DNA from 3 places in the Rhizobium sp. S96 genome. Region 2 is predicted to be linked to each of the others. Evidence: predicted binding sites of a transcription regulator. Region 2 holds the regulator's gene; each other region holds the start of a gene.
What was found. The regulator PhoB, encoded in region 2, activates phosphate uptake and scavenging genes when phosphate is short. The targets are predictions, from matches to a motif close to TGTCATNNANCTGTCAT.

Region 1 (4,972 bases), on a different contig from region 2:
AAATCGACAAGATGGGCCAGGACTTCCGTGGTGATCCGTCTTCGGCTTTGCTCGAAGTGCTCGATCCGGCACAGAACTCGACCTTTATGGACCACTACCTTGAGGTCGAATACGATCTGTCGGACGTGATGTTCATCACGACGGCGAATACGCTGAATATCCCTGCGCCTCTGATGGACCGCATGGAAGTCATCCGTATCGCCGGCTACACCGAGGACGAAAAGCGCGAAATCGCCAAGCGGCACCTGCTGCCGAAGGCCATCAAGGAACATGCGCTGCAGCCGAATGAATTCTCGGTCAGCGACGATGCCCTGATGGCGATCAGCCAGCAGTACACCCGCGAAGCCGGTGTCCGTAACTTCGAACGCGAATTGATGAAGCTCGCGCGCAAGGCGGTTACCGAGATCATCAAGGGCAAGACGAAGTCCGTTCATGTGACGGCCGAAAACATCGACGACTATCTGGGCGTTCCGCGCTTCCGCCACGGCGAAGCCGAACGCGAGGATCAGGTCGGTGTCGTCACTGGTCTGGCCTGGACGGAAGTCGGCGGCGAACTGCTGACGATCGAAGGCGTCATGATGCCGGGCAAGGGTCGCATGACCGTGACCGGCAACCTGAAGGAAGTCATGAAGGAATCGATTTCGGCGGCGGCATCTTACGTCCGCTCGCGCGCTGTCGATTTCGGCATCGAGCCTCCGCGCTTCGACAAGAGCGACATCCACGTGCATGTGCCGGAAGGTGCGACGCCGAAGGATGGCCCGTCGGCCGGTGTTGCCATGGCAACCGCGATCGTCTCGATCATGACCGGTATTCCGGTCGACAAGAACGTGGCAATGACGGGTGAAATCACCCTGCGCGGTCGCGTACTGCCGATCGGTGGTCTGAAGGAAAAGCTGCTTGCAGCGCTTCGCGGCGGTATCAAGAAGGTGCTGATCCCGGAAGAGAACGCCAAGGACTTGGCGGAGATTCCGGATAACGTGAAGAACAACATGGAGATCATCCCCGTTTCCCGCATGGGCGAGGTGATCAAGCATGCCCTGGTCCGCAGACCGGAGCCGATCGAGTGGGATGGAACGGTGGAAACGCCGGTCATCGCGACGGTCGAAGGGCTCGATGAAACTGGCGCAACCATAGCTCACTGAGCCTTGTTTGCCACATTCGTGCCCAATTGCTTAAAAACCCTGAAAAGGCTGGCGTTTTCGCCAGCCTTTTTTTGTGAAAACCATGTGTAGACGCTTGCATTTCCTTGATTTGCAGGGTCTTTGGGGTGCGGCGGGCCTGATGAACCTTATTCTGTGCCAGCTTATAGATTTGAGTCGTTTCGAACCATTTAGAAAGGGGTGGAAACATGAACAAGAATGAACTCGTGTCCGCAGTTGCCGAAAAGGCAGGACTCTCGAAGACCGATGCTGCTTCCGCAGTTGACGCAGTTTTCGAAGTTGTCCAGGCTGAACTCAAGGGCAAGGGCGACGTTCGCCTCGCTGGTTTCGGTAGCTTCACCGTTTCCCATCGCGCAGCCACCAAGGGCCGCAACCCGTCCACCGGCGCTGAAGTCGATATCCCGGCTCGCAACGTGCCGAAGTTCACGCCCGGCAAGGGCCTGAAGGATGCCGTCAACGGCTGATTGGATTTGACTTGGCTGCCGGACAACGAGGCCGGCGGCACAGGTTTTAGAGGGTTCGGCGCAAGCTGGACCCTTTTCGCGTTTTTATGACCTTGCTGATCTTGCGACTTTGTTTTACGCCATTGATGTTCTCAGGGCGGGGTGAAAGTCCCCACCGGCGGTAAGAGCATCTGCTTGAGCCCGCGAGCGCTTTTCCGGCCACGTCGGAAAGGGTCAGCAGATCCGGTGCAATTCCGGAGCCGACGGTCATAGTCCGGATGAAAGAGAATGAACGTCGTTTGATCGCGAAGGCCGATGCCGACGCGTGATATCGGCGCTCATGCGTCCTGATTTGTGTTGGTCCCTTGTTTCGGATGAATGACATGAATCAGACTTCCCCATTGACCGCTTCCAAGTCGCGCGCGCTTGCCGGCGCCGGCTGGATGGTACTTGCAGGGATCGCTTTCGCGATCCTCAACGTCATCACGCAGTGGCTGACGATGAAGCTGGCGTTTCCCTCCGCATCAGCCGCTTTCTGGCAATATGCATTCGCTTTGCTGTTCTCCCTGCCGTTCCTGAAAAAGGTCGGCCTTTCCGCCATGCGGACCAGTTACCCCTGGCGCCACGCCGTTCGCGTTGCCCTGGCCTCCTTCGGCGTGCTGGCCTGGGTTGCGGGGCTCGCGTCTGTCCAGATCTGGCAGGCGATCGCACTGGTGATGACGTCTCCCTTCTTCATCATCCTCGGCGCCCGGCTGTTTCTTGGCGAACGTGTTGGAACCGCCCGTTGGGCAGCGACCGCAGTCGGTTTCATAGGCGCGATGATCATCCTGCAGCCGTGGTCGGATGCCTTTACCTGGGCTGCCCTGCTGCCGATACTCTCCGCGTTGCTGTGGGGAGCCTCGTCCCTGATCACCAAGAGCCTCACCGGGATCGAGCGCCCAGAGACGATCACCGTCTGGCTGCTGGTCTTGCTGACGCCGATCAATGGTGGCCTGGCGCTTGCCGCGGATTTCGCCATCCCGACCGGCATGACCCTCGTGCTCTTCGTTCTGGCTGGCCTGTTGACCGTCATGGCGCAGTATTTCCTGACGCTCGCCTACACCGTGGCCGACGCCACTTACGTGCAGCCGTTCGATGATCTCAAGCTGCCCCTGAACGTACTGGCCGGCTGGCTGTTCTTCGGTTACGCGCCGGCGGGCTACCTCTGGCTCGGTGCTTTCCTGATCCTCGGCGCCTCTATCTTCATCATGCAAAATGAAATGAAGCGGGAGCGGGCGGGCGGCTGATCCACAGCTGACCAGCGGGCGGTCACGCATATGTTATCGCCCGTTCCGGAAGCCGACAGAAATGTCATATCGTTGTGATCTCACCCCCCTAGGCGGAGTGCGTTTCTTATAGCGCCAATGGGGGTATCCATAGTGAAGACGATTTTTTCCACCGCAGCAGCCTTGCTTTTGACCGCAGGTATCGCAGCCGCTGCAGACTATGTTTCCTATCTCGATTTTCCGCAGCCGAAGGATGACAGCAAGGAGTTCTTCACGGCGATCGAGATCCCGCAGGGAAGCATCATCAAGTACGAGATCGACGCCGATACCGGCCACATCGTCGTTGACCGCTTCCAGTCGATGCCGGTGGCCTATCCGGCCAACTATGGCTCGATCACCAGCTCGCTCGGCGGTGACGGTGATCCGCTCGACGCGATCGTCTACACACGCGAACCGGTCGCTCCCGGCGCAATCATCCGGGTGCGCGCGATCGGTGTGCTGAAGATGATCGACGGTGGCGAGGTCGACGACAAGATTGTTGCCGTGCCGACGACCGACATCGATCCGACCTACGACAAGGTCAAGGAAATCACCGATCTTCCGGAGATCGAGCAGGAGCGCCTGCAGGCCTTCTTCCGCGTCTACAAGCAGCTTCCGGCAAAGCGCAAGGTCGTCGAGCTGAACGGCTTTGAAAATGCCGAGAAGGCGCAGTCGGAAGTCGCCACCGCCATCAAGGCCTATGCCGACAAGAAGTAATTCGAGCCGCACGCTCAAAGAAATGGCCGGGTTTTGCCCGGCCATTTTTGTATCTACCAGCGCTGATGCACGTGCGGCCCGATCAGCCGCTCGTAGATCTCGCGGGTGGCATCCATGACGTCCTGCGAAAGCGGCGCAAGGCTGGCCGCGGCCGCGTTGGCTTTGGCCTGCTCGGCATTGCGAGCGCCGGGGATCACGACGGTGACGGCGTCGCTCATCAGGATCCAGCGAAGCGCGAATGCGGCCATGGAGGCGCCGGCCGGAACCAGCTTGCGCACTTCCTCGACGGCTTGAAGGCCAACCTCGAAAGGCACACCGGCAAACGTTTCGCCGACGTCGAAGGCTTCGCCGTGACGGTTGAAGTTGCGGTGGTCGTCGCTCGCGAACGTCGTTTCCCGGTTGATCTTGCCGGAGAGAAGGCCGCTTGCCAGCGGCACGCGGGCGATGACGGCGATGTTCTTGCGGCGCGCTTCCTGGAAGAACAGATGATCCGGTCGCTGGCGGAAGATATTGTAGATGATCTGGATGCTGACGACGCCGGGATATTCGATCGCCTTCAACGCTTCCTCGACCTTTTCAACGCTGACGCCGTAGCCCCGGATCTTGCCGGCCTTCTGCAGTTCGTTCAGCCCTTCGAAGACTTCGGGACGATAAAGGACCTCTGTCGGCGGGCAGTGCAGCTGAACCAGATCCAGACTGTCGACGCGCAGGTTCTTGAGGCTACGATCGATGAAGCTTTCGAGGTTGGCCTTGGTGTAGCCATCGGCCACATGCGGATCGAGCCGGCGACCGGCTTTGGTCGCCACCATCGGGCGCTCGCCGCCACGGCTTTCAAGCACATCGGCGATGATCTTTTCCGAACGCCCGTCACCATAGACGTCTGCCGTGTCGATGAAGGTCATGCCGGCATCGAGGGCGGCGTTGAGCGCTGCGCGTCCGTCCGCTTCCGTGACATCGCCCCAGGCGCCGCCGATCTGCCATGCGCCAAAACCGATGTTGGTGACAGTATGGGGCAGATGGCCGAATGAATGTTGCTTCATGAAAATCCTCCACGTGATCAAGTGTTCCCGGCACTAGCAGCGAGCCGGGCAGGGGGCAAGCGTCGGGGCAGAAGATAGGGCGGCCAGCGGGTCGCGTCGCATCTATTTTATGGAGAGCCTTGGCCGTCCCAGGCGTCCTGTCCCTTGGACGGTGGCGATCTATATCCTACGATCGGACGATAACGTTGAGTTCAATTCGCAAGGGAGCGTGCAGTGGAGATCAAACCCGTCGGAAGCAGGCCTTCGATGAAGGCGCCTGCCGAATACTTCACCGGTGCCGTGCGTCAGGACCCACTGATGGATACCCC
Region 2 (4,972 bases):
GATCGCCAGCAGTTGCGCTGCGCGGATCGCCTGCAGCAATTCAGACGATGGCACGGCGGCCTTGACGCCGAGCATCAGCCCTTCGCCACGAACATCCTCGATGACGTCGGGATAGCGATCCTTGAGCGAGGCGAGCCCCTGGCGGAACACCAGCGAGACGTCACGCACATGCTGCAGGAAGCCGTCTTCGAGAATAACGTCTAACACGGCATTGCCGACCGCCATGGCGAGCGGATTGCCGCCGTAGGTCGAGCCGTGAGTACCGGCCTTCATACCAGACGCCGCCTCAGCAGTCGCCAGGCAGGCGCCGAGCGGGAAGCCGCCACCGATGCCCTTGGCGACAGCCATGATGTCAGGCGTCACACCCGACCACTCATGCGCAAAAAGCTTGCCCGTGCGTCCGACACCGCTCTGAACCTCGTCGAGGATCAGCAGCAGGCCGTTTTCATCGCAGATCTGGCGCAGCGCCTTCATGAATTCTGTGGTCGCGGGACGGATGCCGCCCTCGCCCTGAACGGGCTCGATCAGGATGGCTGCCGTTTCCGCTGTGATCGCGGCCTTCACCGCTTCGACATCGCCGAACGTCACCTGGTCGAAGCCCGGCGCCTTGGGGCCAAAGCCTTCCAGGTACTTTTCCTGTCCGCCGGCGGCGATGGTTGCCAGTGTCCGGCCGTGGAATGCGCCTTCGAAGGTGATGATATGGAAACGCTCGGGGTGCCCCTTGGAGAACTGGTAGCGGCGCGCCGTCTTGATCGCGCACTCGAGTGCCTCTGCGCCGGAATTGGTGAAGAACACCTTGTCCGCGAAGGTCGCCTGCGTCAGGCGCTTTGCGAATGTTTCCTGGCCCGGGATTTCATAGATGTTGGACAGGTGCCAGACCTTGTCTGCCTGCGCCTTCAGCGCACCAACGACATGGGGATGCCCATGACCAACCGAGGTCACGGCAACGCCGGCACCAAAATCAAGATATCGCTCGCCAGTTTCAGTGATCAGCCACACGCCCTCTCCTCGCTCGAACCGCAAAGGGGCACGAGAGTAGGTATCATAAAGCGGCGCGGCTTCAGCCATGGCGCGATCTCCTGTCATTGGCTACATCGGACTCCGGCTAAAAAGGGGGTCCAGAAAATTAAAAATGCCGCCTTTCGGCGGCAAGCAGCACTATTTACTTTTCGCACTGCAATGTCAACAAAACTGAGGTTTTAGTGCATGCGTCAAGCTGGCAATCAGGGCGCCTAAATCTATCAACAATTAATGTTGCATAAATGACTCTCCGCCCCAGCAAGTTGGGGAAAACTTGAAATTCGATTCTCCGCGATTCAACCGACTCTTGTCACGGAGTCAGCCTCACACTAGGTTAAAACTCAATTACTAGACTGCATGCGGCGGAACTAGTCACCAAAATCGAGCAAGCGTTTCTTGCCTCGGACACGTCCGGGGCAACGGTGAAGGATTCTGCCTACACCAACGCTAATAAGGCGGAGACAGGGGCATGAACTGGACAGACGAGCGCGTTGAAAAACTGAAGAAGCTGTGGTCCGAAGGCCTGAGCGCCAGCCAGATCGCGGCACAACTTGGCGGTGTAAGCCGCAATGCCGTCATTGGCAAAGTTCACCGCTTGAGCCTGCCGGGCCGGGCCAAGGCCGGCGGCACGTCGACGGCGACAAGAACGCCGAAGCGCGCCACGTCGGCACCACGCGCTCCGAATTATGCATCCCGGATCACCGCCACCCGCACCGTCACCCGCCAGCAGGGCGCGACGATGCTGAAGGAAGAGATCGACATCGATGCGATCGAAGAAGTCAGCTACCGTCCTGCTGCCAACGTGGTCGTACCGATCTCGCGCCGCCTTGGCCTGACGGAACTCACGGAACGCACCTGCAAGTGGCCGGTCGGCGATCCGCTGAAGGACGACTTTCACTTCTGCGGCTGTGAATCCCCGGATTCCTCGCCTTACTGCACCTATCACCAGCGCATGGCATACCAGCCGGTGAACGAGCGCCGGAAGGCTGCAAACCGGGTCGCTTGATCCGGAAGCCGGATAAGGAATGCAAAACGGGCCTTCGCGGGCCCGTTTTTTGTTGACTGCGCAACGCGGACAGCGCTCGCATGCCATACCGGGCGCGCTGCGTTTCTGTAGGGGGATGCGTGTTGCGTTCGGCGTTCGCGCGCACTGGAGCATGCGGTGAAAATATCCTGCCTACATACGGCCGACAGCAACATTGCTGTATTCGAGGCCGCGGCACGAGAGATCGGCCTCGCCGAGGGAACGCTTGCCCATACGGTCCGGCCCGATCTGCTCGCAGACGCCGAACGCTCGGGTGGGCTCACCCGTGACATTGCTCATGAAACCGCTTCGCTGTTGCGATCGCTCGGTCGAACGGCTGATGCCGTTATCCTCACATGCTCGACCCTTGGGCCGTCGGTGGACGCATTGGGCGACACCGTGTCCATTCCCACCCTTCGCGTCGACGCTGCCTTGGCGGAACAGGCAGTTCAGGCTGGAGGCCGGGTCGTCGTTCTTTGCGCGGTTCAAACCACCGTGGAACCAACGGCGCAACTCTTCGCCACGGCAGCCGAGGCAACGCAAACGGCGTTCGAAGTGCGCTTGGTGCCGGGGGCATGGAATCTCTTCAAGGCCGGCAATCGTGATGGATATCTGGCGGTCATTGCCGAGGCGGCAGATGCCGCTTACCGCGAGGGGGCCGCGGCCGTTGCTCTCGCCCAGGCGTCGATGGCGGGCGCTGCCGATCTGGTCAAGGATGGTCCCAAACCCCTTAGCAGTCCAGCGGCGGGCCTGGCCGCCGCTGTGGCAAGCGTTTCGCGAGACGCCTGACACCGGCGGCTCGTTCCCTATGCCCGCAGGACGCCCCCAGCGGCCCGCTCTGCTGGCGGCTCGATGGAAGCCTAGGCTTCCATTGAGTATCCGGCGCCGCGAACGGTACGGATCACATCCTGCATGTTGGAGAAGTTCAGCGCCTTGCGCAGACGCCCGACATGGACGTCGACGGTCCGTTCGTCGACATAGATGTCGTGGCCCCAGACGCCGTCCAGAAGCTGCGAACGCGAGAAGACCCGGCCTGGCGAGGCCATGAGGAATTCCAGCAGGCGGAATTCCGTGGGCCCCAGGCGGACTTCGCGGCTCTTGCGATGAACGCGGTGGGTTTCGCGATCGAGTTCGATATCGCCGCACTTGAGGAGCGACGAGAGAACTTCCGGCTTGGCGCGGCGCAGCATCGCCTTGACGCGGGCAACCAGCTCGGGTGTCGAGAACGGCTTGACCACGTAATCGTCGGCGCCGGTGGACAGGCCGCGAACGCGTTCGCTCTCCTCGCCACGGGCCGTCAACATGATGATCGGCAGACGTTCGGTTTCCGGCCGCATGCGCAGGCGACGGCAGAGCTCGATGCCGGACACGCCAGGCAGCATCCAATCGAGGATCAGAAGGTCGGGCGTGCGCTCCTGCAGCCGGATCTCGGCCTCGTCGCCGCGCAGGATGGTGTCGACCTCGAAGCCTTCGGCCTCAAGGTTATAGCGAAGAAGCACGCTCAGGGCCTCTTCGTCTTCAACGACAGCTACTTTAGGTATCATTCGTTTCGGTCTCCTGGGGGCGCGGTCGCGGAACGATTATTCAGTGACTGCGCCGACGGTGTTGGCGGTATCGTCCTTCGGACGTTCGCCTTCCGGCTGGGCACCGGTGGCCATGTAGTAGATGGTTTCGGCAATGTTGGTCGCATGGTCGCCGATGCGCTCGATGTTCTTGGCGCAGAAGAGAAGATGCGTGCAGCTGGTGATGTTGCGCGGATCTTCCATCATGTAGGTGAGCAGCTCGCGAAACAGCGAGGTGTACATCGCGTCGATTTCCTCGTCGCGCTCACGGATCGACTTGGCGCGGTCCGCAGCACGGCTCGTGTAAACGTCGAGAACTTCCTTGAGCTGGACAAGCGCCAGCTCCGAGAGGTGCTCGAGGCCGCGAGCGAGCTTGCGGGGAACGCCGCTGCTCTGCACGGCGATGACGCGCTTTGCAGTGTTCTTGCCAAGATCGCCAACGCGCTCGAGGTCGGCCGCGATGCGGATCGAACCCATGATTTCGCGAAGGTCGGCGGCCATGGGCTGACGACGTGCAATGGTGATGATCGCCTTGTCGCCGATCTCGCGCTCGGCGTGGTCGAGGATCACGTCGTCGGAAATGACCTTCTGGGCCAGCGCCGTGTCGCCGTTCACCAGGGCGCGGACAGCGTCTGAAACCATCTGTTCTGCAAGACCGCCCATTTCCGAAATACGGCGGGACAGGAACTTCAGGTCGTCGTCGTAGGCGGAATAGATATGTGTCGATGCCATGGGGCTTATCCTTGAATGTCCTGAGGGTTACCGTTGCCGGAGATCAACCGAAGCGGCCCATGATGTAGTCCTGGGTGCGCGGGTCATCCGGGTTGGTGAACATCTTGTCTGTGTCGTTTTCCTCGACGAGGTTGCCGAGGTGGAACATGGCGGTACGCTGCGAAACGCGAGCCGCCTGCTGCATCGAGTGTGTGACGATGACGATGGTGTAGCTTTCGCGCAGTTCGTGGATGAGCTCCTCGACCTTGGCGGTGGCGATCGGGTCAAGCGCGGAGCACGGCTCGTCCATCAGGATGACTTCAGGGCTGACCGCAACGGCGCGAGCAATGCAAAGGCGCTGCTGCTGACCGCCGGAGAGGCCGGTGCCGGACTCGTGAACGCGATCCTTCACTTCGTTCCACAGGCCGGCACGCTGCAGGCTGTGTTCGACGATCTGGTCCATGTCAGCCTTGCTCTTTGCGAGGCCGTGGATACGCGGGCCGTAAGCGACGTTCTCGTAGATCGTCTTCGGGAACGGGTTCGGCTTCTGGAACACCATGCCGACACGGGCGCGCAGTTCGACCACGTCGATATCCGGATCGTAGATATCATCGCCGTCGAGCGTGATCTTGCCGGTGACGCGGCAATTGTCGAT
Region 3 (4,972 bases), on a different contig from region 2:
TCGGTGCGGCGCTGCCGGCTCATATTCTTGCGCCGTCGGTTACCTCGCGCGGTGTGGTCAACATGGCAGCGCTCGCCGTGGTCGAGGCCTCTCAGCCAGCCTGAGTGGTCGAAACCGGGAAAATGCTTTAGGATTCCGACGGCAGCTTGTTAAGACAAACAAGCTAAGACAAGGGGCGGCGATATGCGTCGCCCCGAACTGGTATTTGCTCATTTACGGGACGATGCCTTGAACCGCCGGAACCTGTCTCTCACGCTGCTGATAGCCCTCTCGACGACGCCCGCTTTTGCGCAAGTCGCACCGATCTGCGGCGAGCTGCGCGCACGACTTGCCGATCTGCCGCAGGTGATCGGCAGCAACCCGGAAGTCCGGCGCTTTGCAAGCGCCATCGCCGAGCAGAACCTTGAGCTTCGCAAGGTGAGAGGCGACTTGCGGCGCAACGGCTGCACTTCGGGAAGCATGGTGGTCATCGGCGGTGACGATGCGGATTACTGCAGCGAGCTCGAGCAGGCCGAAGCCAGGATGGCCGACAATATCCGCTACCTCCAGGACCGACGCGACGAACTGCGCTCACAGAGCGAGGATACGCGGACCCGCAACGAGCTGATGGCCGCGCTCGACGCCAATAGTTGCAACGAGGAGCCGACCGTCAGCGACGATCCTCAATATGCCGAGCCACCGAGCGTCGAAGATCAGGCGATGCACAACGATACCTTCATTCCGCTCGGAGGGAGCCCAGGCCGCAGGTTTTATGGTGGCGTCGGCACGCAAGGCCTTTCCCACCTCAATACCGTCTGCGTACGGACCTGCGATGGCGGGTTCTTCCCGATCAGCTCGAATGCGACCTCATTCGACTTCGCCCGCGACGCCGATACCTGCTCGAAGATGTGCCCCGGGGTCGATACCGAGCTCTTCTATCATGACGTTTCGAACACCGAGACGTCGAACATGACGTCGACGACATCGGGCGCCCCCTACAGCGCGTTGCCCAATGCCTTTGCCTATAAGAAGCGCAAGCCGGGCGAGAAGTCGTCCTGCACCTGCGATCTCCCGGCCTATTACGAACGCATGCGGAAAAATCAGTCGGCCGTCAGTGAACCTCCGCAAAAAGGCTCGATCACGACGATACAGACCGCGAAGCCGACGCCCGCCCCCGCGACCGCGTCTGCCCCGCAGGCGAGCGTGCCGGATCGGCCCTACGAGCCACAGAGCGGCAAGGTGCGGCAGGTCGGCCCGCAGTTCCTCGCCGGCGATCAGGAAACGATCGATCTGAAGCACCCGTTGGCCCCCGGCGCCCAGCCGCAACAGCAGTGACGCTCACGAAGCGTCCTCCGTTCGCCCCCACGCATCGTTGAAGATCAGGTCTGAGAGCGGCACACGTTGCCGCCAGCCTTTGATCGCGAGTTCCGGCTGGTCGTAGAGCTGGTCGACATAGCCGATGCAGAGCCAGGCGACGATTTCGACCCGTTCCGGGACGCCGAGTATCTGTTTCAGCTCCGCCTCGTGGAAGATGCTGACCCAGCCGACACCGATGCCTTCCGCCCGCGCGGCAAGCCACAGGTTCTGGACGGCGCAAACGGTGGAATAGGAATCCATGCGCCGATTGTGTGTTCGCCCGAGCACCACGTCGCCACATCGGTCCGGATCACAAGTGATGCAGATTCCGAGAGGCGCACTCCGGATGCCTTCCAGCTTCAGCGCACGATATGCCGCCTGCTGTTGACCGGAGAACATCTCTGCGGCCTCGATATTGGCGCGATTGAAAGCCTCCCATACGCGGAGCCTCACGTCCTGGTCACGCACCAGGATGAAATTCCAGGGCTGCATGAAGCCGACCGAAGGCGCGTGGTGCGCGGCCGCAAGCAGCCGCCTGACAGCGTCGTCAGGTAACGGGTCCGGCAGGAACTGGGATCGAACATCCCGTCTGGTTTCGATTGCCTTGTAAACGGCCGCACGTTCATCGGCTGAAAAGGCACCGGCTCTCGATAGAGAGCCAGATTTGTCTGGTCGCATCGTCAATCCCCAACAATACAACCGCCCGCCGTCCGCGCGGGTCAGTCTATGATTGTCGGGCCGGTCTTCTGACTTGGCGTCATCCGTCTGCAGCGCCTTCCCGGCGCAAGCCAGTGGCATATCAAGCGGCAGACGTCGGCCTTACAGCGTTGGGCACGTTCCGGTCTTTCACCGAATTCCCGATTCTCCCGCCGCTTGGCGGGCACCCGACGCGCGTTCTATGTCCCGAAACGAAGACAAAGGCAATCGTTCAATCCGGTACCGGGAAGTAGCGGACATACGCGAACTCGTCACCATTCGGTGACCAGTTCGGAACGTTAATCGTCCCCTGCCCGCCGAAGAGCTCGAACAGCGTTGTCAGGTTGTTGCCATCCATGTCCATCATCCGGAGCCGGACATTCAGGTCGCGCGGGTGGTCGAACACATCAGGGTCGTAGGAGAGGATCAGAACCCGGTCGTTGTCGGGCGACGGATGAGCAAACCAGTTGCCGTAGTCGTCCTGCGTAACCTGCTCGAGCCCCGTGCCATCCGGGTGGATGCGCCAAATCTGCATCAGGCCGGTGCGGCTTGAGTTGAAGTAGATCCAGCGGCCGTCGGCGGAGTAATCAGGACCATCGTTGCGTCCCTCTCCGTGGGTCAGGCGCCGCTCTTCGCCACCCTCGACCGAAATCGTGTAGATATCGAAGACGTCGTTGCGGATGCCGCAATAGGCGAGTTCCTTCCCGTCTGGCGACCAGCCATGCCAGTAAGACGGAAGGTTCGGGGTGACCAGGCGCGGCGTGCCGCCTTCGATCGGCAGGACATAGATCGCCGATTTGCCGAACTCGGTCTTGTCCGAGATGACGATCTGCGTTCCATCAGGCGAGATGCCGTGATCATTGTTGCACTGGACGGCGAAGCCGGTATCCAATCTCTCGAAGCCGCCTGAGCCGTCGAGGGCGAGGCGATAGAGCAGCCCGTCGCCGTTGAGCAGCAGATAGCTCCCGTCGGGCGAGAAATTCGGTGCCTCGACAAGCTTGTCGGTTTGCCAGACAATCCGGGCAGTGCCCGTTCGAACGTTGTAGATCTCCACGGAACTGCGCACGCCAAGCCTCCTCAAACTCAAACCGGTCCCTGACCTACGCGACCGATTGATTGGGCGCAAGAAAACTCTCGGCAGCTACCTTGCCCCGCACCGGCGATGGCCCTTCCGTTCAGCCTCTTCGGGCATCAACAAAATGCGAGAACTGCAGGAAACTAAAACGGTTCATCTAGCGTTCATGACCAAGATGTGACAGTTCGGTGAAGGTTTTATGATATTGGAGTTTCACCGTTGATCGCGCAAGTTTTAAGGTCCGGAGCGGCGTCTCGTGTCGCGTCGTTCTACGCTGGCGCGGGTGAAGGTCGTGCCTCCATATCGCGCGGCGCTGTGGGGACCGCCCTTTCTGCGCTGATTGCGCTTCTTGCAACGATTACGGTCGAAATGATCGCACGCGGTGGTGTTGGCGACGTGGGGACATTCCTCACCTCGACGGCCCGTCCCGGTATGACCACCGTGGTGATGCTGACGGTGCTGATGCTCACCCTCGATGCGGCTTTCGGTCGGCGCTTTCTATCCGCCTTGATCGTCCTGCCGCTGGTGATCGTTCCCGCCTTCGTTTCCAATCAGAAGCAGCACTACCTCTCCGATCCTCTCTATCCGTCGGATATCCTGTTCGGTCGGCAGATCATGGAGCTTCTGCCTGTCATGGTGCGCGAGCGACCGGTCACGGCGATTGTCCTGGCAATGGGTATTCTGCTGTCGCTGGCCGGCATGGTCTTCGCCTGGCGCTTTGCCTGGCGGCATTTCCCCAAACTGCAGAGCAAGGCGCGTGTCAGGTGCCTTTGCCTCGGCCTGCCCGTGGTCGCCGCCTTCGGCTCGCTGATGGACTACTCGCAATACTCCTGGATCCGCGATCGCCTGCAGGTCGTGCCGATGATGTGGGATCAGAAGGAAAATTACCGCAGCAACGGTTTCATACTCGCCTTCATCTTCAACGTCCCGATGGCCGACGTCGCCGCACCCGCAGGCATTGGCCCGCAGGCCTTGGACGCCATTCCGGCACGCAACTACGGATATCTCAGCGGCCCGAGCGAAAAGCCGGATGTCATCATGGTGATGAGCGAGTCCTTCTGGGATCCGACACGCCTGAAGACGCTGAAGCTGTCGGCCGATCCGATGCCGAACATCCGTGCCGCCCAGTCGGGCCATGTCTTCTCGCCGGAGTTCGGCGGCATGACCGCCAACGTCGAGTTCGAGGCGCTCACCGGCTTCTCGAACGCATTCCTGCCCTATGGCAGCATTCCCTATCAGCAGTATATCCGTAACGACATTCCCTCACTGGCGACCTTCTTCCGCGGGCAAGGCTATGCCGCTCGCGCACTGCATCCCTTCAGCGGCTGGTTCTGGAACCGCAACGAGGTCTACAAGGACTTCGGCTTCGAGGAGTTCCGTAGCGAGGAAACGATGCCGGCGATGGAAAAGCGCGGCATTTTTGCCTCCGACGATGCGCTGATGAAGGAGATCATGCAGGAGGCGGATGGGATGGATCGCCCCTTATTCTTCTTCGCTGTCACCCTGCAGGGACATGGTCCTTACGAGCCCAATCGCTACAGCAAGAACACGATCGACATCCAGGGCGCCGGCCTGACCGATTCAGATCGTGCGACGCTCGGTACCTATACGCAGGGCGTGAAGGAGGCTGACGACAGCTTCAAGATGCTCACGGACTGGGCGAGCAAGCGCGAACGCGAAACCATCATCGTGCTCTGGGGCGATCATCTGCCGCCACTCGGGAGCGTGTACATGGATACTGGCTATATGCCTGATCAGGTCGCAACCCGTAAGGCATCCGTCAGCGTGATGAAGCAGGAGCACGAGACACCGCTCGTTATCTGGTCCAACAAGAAGGGCGTGAAGTCCAATGTCGGAACGATCAGC

Region 1: QTL94_RS05130 (inorganic diphosphatase) is a predicted target of PhoB. The motif match lies at 2,952-2,968, and genes of this name have one in related genera.
Region 3: QTL94_RS24325 (LTA synthase family protein) is a predicted target of PhoB. The motif match lies at 3,295-3,311, and genes of this name have one in related genera.

The regions. Positions count from the first base shown of each region.
Region 1 is NZ_JAUDRY010000004.1:82,559-87,530, reverse strand. It holds gene lon (endopeptidase La) at 1-1,142, shown strand, start outside; gene hupB (DNA-binding protein HupB) at 1,349-1,624, shown strand; FMN riboswitch at 1,748-1,897, shown strand; gene QTL94_RS05135 (DMT family transporter) at 1,987-2,889, shown strand; gene QTL94_RS05130 (inorganic diphosphatase) at 3,022-3,624, shown strand; gene QTL94_RS05125 (aldo/keto reductase) at 3,678-4,664, opposite strand; gene QTL94_RS05120 ((R)-mandelonitrile lyase) at 4,878-4,972, shown strand, end outside.
Region 2 is NZ_JAUDRY010000003.1:275,632-280,603, forward strand. It holds gene QTL94_RS02350 (aspartate aminotransferase family protein) at 1-1,068, opposite strand, end outside; gene QTL94_RS02355 (GcrA family cell cycle regulator) at 1,490-2,026, shown strand; gene QTL94_RS02360 (aspartate/glutamate racemase family protein) at 2,183-2,833, shown strand; gene phoB (phosphate regulon transcriptional regulator PhoB) at 2,905-3,588, opposite strand; gene phoU (phosphate signaling complex protein PhoU) at 3,625-4,338, opposite strand; gene pstB (phosphate ABC transporter ATP-binding protein PstB) at 4,382-4,972, opposite strand, start outside.
Region 3 is NZ_JAUDRY010000033.1:9,817-14,788, forward strand. It holds gene QTL94_RS24305 (NADP-dependent malic enzyme) at 1-104, shown strand, start outside; gene QTL94_RS24310 (DUF2865 domain-containing protein) at 229-1,314, shown strand; gene bluB (5,6-dimethylbenzimidazole synthase) at 1,318-2,013, opposite strand; cobalamin riboswitch at 2,055-2,238, opposite strand; gene QTL94_RS24320 (TolB family protein) at 2,264-3,097, opposite strand; gene QTL94_RS24325 (LTA synthase family protein) at 3,326-4,972, shown strand, end outside.